Regions from separate parts of the Thermanaeromonas sp. DSM 22490 genome, predicted to be linked through region 1. Evidence: predicted binding sites of a transcription regulator. Region 1 holds the regulator's gene; the other holds the start of a gene.
What was found. The regulator HrcA, encoded in region 1, represses chaperone genes, less so after heat shock. The targets are predictions, from matches to a motif close to TGTTAGCACTCANCNNNGNTGAGTGCTAACA.

Region 1 (2,459 bases):
CACAGCGCAAAGGAGATTTACCAGGCCTTTGATTGGGCCCGGGAGGCTGGGTTTGAGAATATAAGCCTGGACTTAATCTATGGTTTGCCAGGTCAAAGCTTGGCTGATTGGGAGGATACGTTAAATCAAGCCCTGGCCCTGGGACCAGAGCACCTTTCTACCTACAGTTTGGAGCTAGCACCGGAGACGGTCTGGGGTCGCTGGTGGGAGGCGGGAAAACTCCACCCGGCTGCAGAGGAAGAGGTGCTAGCTATGTACGAAAGGGCCAGGGAAAAGCTGAAGGCAGCGGGATACGAGCATTACGAGATCTCTAACTTTGCCCGCCCGGGCTTTGAGTGCCGCCATAATCTTGTTTACTGGGAGAACCGGCCTTACCTGGGTCTGGGCGCCGGGGCCGCTTCCTACTGGGAAGGTAGTCGGTGGAAAAACCATACTTCCCTGGAGGTTTACTGCGAGGCGGTGGAAAAGGGAGAGCTGCCAATAGCAGAAAGGGAAATATTAAACCGGCGGCAGCAAATGGCCGAGACAATTTTTTTGGGCCTGCGCCTGCTCCGGGGGTTAAGTTTGAAGGAATTTAAGAACCGCTTTGGAGAGGACTTGGTGGAGGTTTATAAGGAGGAAGTGGAGCGTTTAACTGCTTGGGGGCTGGTGGAGATACGAGGTAATTATCTCTGTCTTACAGAAAAGGGTCTGCCTCTGGCCAACGAAGTGTTTGTAGCCTTTATGTAAGCCCGGGGTACACCAGCCTGGAATTTGCTTGACAAATTGCCAGGCGGGTGTTATGTTTTTAATGAAAGTTTTTAGCACTCGACATCTTAGAGTGCTAATCAAGAGAAGGTGAGTCAGAATGCGGGTGGAGGGACGGAAAAGGAAAATCTTAGAGGCTATCATTTTAGATTATATTGCTACGGGAGAACCGGTAGGTTCCCGTACTATTGCCCGGCGTTATAATTTGGGGGTAAGTCCGGCCACCATCCGCAATGAAATGGCCGACCTGGAAGAGCTCGGCCTTATTGAGCAGCCCCATACCTCCGCCGGCCGGATTCCTTCTGACTTGGGCTATCGTTATTATGTGGACTGCCTTATGGAGAGGCATGAGCTTACTCCCGCTGAAAAGGAATATATTCGCCGGCGGTTTGAACAAAAGATAGGAGAAATTGAACAGGTTTTGGCCGATGCTACCAGGTTAATTGCCGAAATGACCAGTTATGCAGCTGTAGCGGTAGGACCTTATCAGGGAAGGGCTCATATCCAGCAGGTACAGCTTTTATATCTGTCACCGGGCAAAGCTTTGCTGGTAGTGGTTACTAGCAACGGGTTGGTAGAGCATCACTTGTTCAACGTGCCGAAGGGGGTACACAGCGCGGAATTATACCGTCTCTCCTGTATGTTGAATGAGCGCTTGCGAGGAATAGTGTTAGAAGAGCTTAAGCCAGCAGTGCTCAACAATATTTACCGGGAGCTGGTTTCGGAGCATAAGGAACTTTGCTCCTTGCTGATAGAGCTGCTGGAACAGTTGAGCAACCTGGAAAAAGACGACAGAATCTTTTTAGAAGGCACTATAAACCTCTTTGAACAGCCCGAGTTCAGGAATATCGATAAAGTTAAAGGCCTGTTGTCTCTTTTAGAAAAAACCGAAACGTTGCGCGAACTCTTTGCTGAAGGCCCTCCGGCAGGACTCACTGTCAAAATCGGGCGGGAAAACAAGTACAGGGATATTAATAATTGCAGCATACTAACGGTAACCTATGAAATAAACGGGGAAGTCATTGGCAATGTAGGTGTCTTGGGGCCTACGCGCATGCATTATTCCCGTACCATCTCCGTTTTAGAGTATGTAGCGCGCAATCTTTCTGAGGCTCTGGAAAAGCTTTGTGGCTAGGACGGCATATGGAAGGGTCCTGGCTTTCTGGCCGGAAGGGGTGAATGTCAACCTTATGGTTAATGGGAAAGACGAACAGGTAAGAAAATTAAAAGGGGACCAAGAGTTAGAAGCTGAACCTGCCAGCAAAATGGTGGACCAAGAAGGGGCTGACGAAGGCGAGGAAGTCACGAAGGTTGAAGCGGAAGGGGCGGCCCGGGCTTCAACTTTGGAGGAGTACGAAAGAGAAGAAGAACAAGGGGGAAGTACGCCAGAGACACCGAAGGAAGCAGAAATAGCGGCCCTAAAAGAGGAGCTGGCAGCTAAACAAATGGAGATAGAGGGGCTCCGTTCCCAGCTATTGCGCTTGCAGGCCGACTTTGATAATTACCGCAAACGCGTGCGGCGCGACCAGCAAGAAATAAAGGAAACAGCAGCCGCCCATCTCATAAAAGAGCTGTTGCCCGTAATGGATAACTTGGAACTGGCCTTACAAGCGGCTAGGGCTGGTGGGGAAAAGGATTCTTTGGTAACAGGTATAGAAATGGTTGGGCGCCAGCTCTCGGAGATTTTGAATCGAGAGGGGTTGACCGAGGTT
Region 2 (2,459 bases), on a different contig from region 1:
AACCCCCCGGTTTTATGGCCCCCATTTTCAAAAAAAGGATATTACCGCTTCTGATGGTGTAATCCTCCAGCAGGCTATCTACTTCCGGGTTTAAAGAAAAGAAGGCCCCGCTACCGCCGGTGCGTTCGACAATCAACTCTCGCATATCAACAATAGGTTTCAGGGTACCAAGCCTTTCCTCAGGAAGACCCAGGACCATTCCCAGGCTGGTATCAGGATCGGCATCGACGGCATATACCTGGTAACCTCGCTGGGCAAAGCACCTGATTAAACCTGCGGCGATGGTTGTTTTGCCGACGCCGCCCTTCCCGGAAATAGCCAGTTTCACTGGCACGCCTCCTCTGTTCAACTTCTCCTGGTTATCGTTTATTTTCATTAGCAAAAAGCGTGCCAAAAGAAAAAGGCCGCCAGCGCTAGGCGGCCTAACAACCCCAATGTCAATTGGGTTTTACACGTTAAAAAGAGTTGACATTATTTTTTAAGCAGGCCATAGCGGGACATTTTAGCATAAAGGGCCTGGCGGGAGAGGCCTAAGGCCTTGGCGGCCCGTGTTTTTTCTCCTCCAAAAGCTTCTAGGGCCTGGATGATGGCCTCCTTTTCCGCTTCTATCCGTACTTTATAAAGGGGGGAGATATCCCTTACCCCTTTCTTTTTGCCCGGATAACCTATGGCGAGGTGATGGGGATGGATTTCCTGGTCTTCAGCCAAGATGACAGCCCTCTCCAGGACATTTTCCAATTCCCGGACGTTGCCCGGCGACGCGTTCCACCTCCTTTGCATAGCCTGACCAATTGATTATTCACCGATAGGCCACGGTGAGGGTAGAGAGGGTAAAAATTTTTTAGATTGTTAGAAGGAGAATTTAATGCCATGTAGAATATAATACTAGTGAAAACAAGAACAAAAATAAAGTAAAACTAAATAAGGGTTGGCGGTTGAGGAGAGCAGGAGAGACCCGGGTGTTTGACCGGGCGCCGAAGGAGCAAGGCGAGGGCCTGCGGTGAGGGCCCCAAGCCCAAACTCTCAGGCAAAAGCACTGCTCTCGGACGCATCTCTGGAGAGCTTCCCCGCTGAATGCACTTACCGTATTTCAGGGGGAACACCCAAGGGGTAAGGCGCGTTAGCGCCTATTCTCTCAGGTGGAAGGACAGAGGCTATTCACCCTAACTAAGGGTGGATAGCCTCTTTTGTTATGCTCCTAGCAGGTGCGAAGGCTTTCGGATGAGAACCCGGATAACGAAGGTTATAAAGGTTGTTAGTTTAAGGCGGGGGAGGGAAAAATAAACTTATCATGAGCGGCTACGGACAGACCTGGGTGGTGACCAATAATCCCGATATAAAGTTTAGTCAAGGGCGCTTGCTGTTGGTACCGGGAGGGACGCTCCAGGTCTTTAAAGAAGCGCGTAAACTCATCTATCAAGGCTGCCTTTTGCTGAGCCATCCTCTAATGGGCAGCCTTAAACCCTGGCAAAACCCGTATCGTAGCCTGGCTTTGCTGGAACCCCGACCCAGGTCGGGCATCTTAGATACCAAATCCATCACCCTTATGGAAAGGGCTATAGACATGCTGGAGAAGAGGCAAAGGGAGGTTGGTAGCCGGTCGGATTACGACGTTCATACCCTGGCTCATTTTCGCCTGCTGGACTGGGAATTAATAAGCCAAACAATAGAGCTTTCCGATCTGGCCGGAGGAGTGGAAGTTACCAATTTTATGTAAGGTAAAGAAAGTTAAGGAAGGAGTGGATAGAGGTGAGCACCAGGGAAGTTGATGTACTTATAATAGGTGGCGGGCCGGCCGGACTGACTGCGGGTTTGTACGCCTCCAGGGCGCGGCTCAAAACGGTTATTTTAGAAAAAGCGCGCCACGGCGGGCAGATCGCCAGCACCAAGACCATTGAAAACTGGCCCGGCACTTTGAGCGCCGGAGGAGCGGAGCTTACGGACAGGATGGCCGAGCATGCCCGGCACTTCGGCTGTGAGATTATAAGAGACGAAGTGACGGAAGTCGATTTCCGCGGTTACGAGAAGGTAATAAAAACCCAAAAGCAAGATACCTACCTGGCTAAAGCGGTAATTATTGCTTCCGGTGCTGAGCCTCGGGTACTAGGGATTAAAGGAGAGAGGGAGTTCCGCGGCAGGGGTGTATCTTATTGTGCCACCTGTGACGCCGACTTTTATACCGATGCCAGCGTAGTGGTGGTGGGCAACGGCGATGCGGCCGTGGAAGAGGCTATTTACCTTACTAATTTTGCCGCGGAAGTAACTTTAGTTGTCATTCACGATGAGGGGATCCTGGACGCCACTAAAGTCATCCAGGAGAGGGCTTTTGCCAATCCCAAGCTTAAATTTAAGTGGAATTCAGTGGTGGAAGAAATAAAGGGCGATGAAGCTGTCACTGCGGTAGTAATAAAGAATATCAAAACAGGCGAACTGGAAGAGTTGCCCGCTGACGGCATATT

Region 2: AC1BI1_RS06405 (GrdX family protein) is a predicted target of HrcA. The motif match lies at 1,072-1,102, and genes of this name have one in related genera.

The regions. Positions count from the first base shown of each region.
Region 1 is NZ_JBJHHE010000003.1:79,328-81,786, forward strand. It holds gene hemW (radical SAM family heme chaperone HemW) at 1-729, shown strand, start outside; gene hrcA (heat-inducible transcriptional repressor HrcA) at 848-1,882, shown strand; gene grpE (nucleotide exchange factor GrpE) at 1,875-2,459, shown strand, end outside.
Region 2 is NZ_JBJHHE010000007.1:16,767-19,225, forward strand. It holds gene AC1BI1_RS06395 (ATP-binding protein) at 1-328, opposite strand, end outside; gene AC1BI1_RS06400 (helix-turn-helix domain-containing protein) at 472-780, opposite strand; glycine riboswitch at 936-1,049, shown strand; glycine riboswitch at 1,053-1,153, shown strand; gene AC1BI1_RS06405 (GrdX family protein) at 1,292-1,717, shown strand; gene trxB (thioredoxin-disulfide reductase) at 1,750-2,459, shown strand, end outside.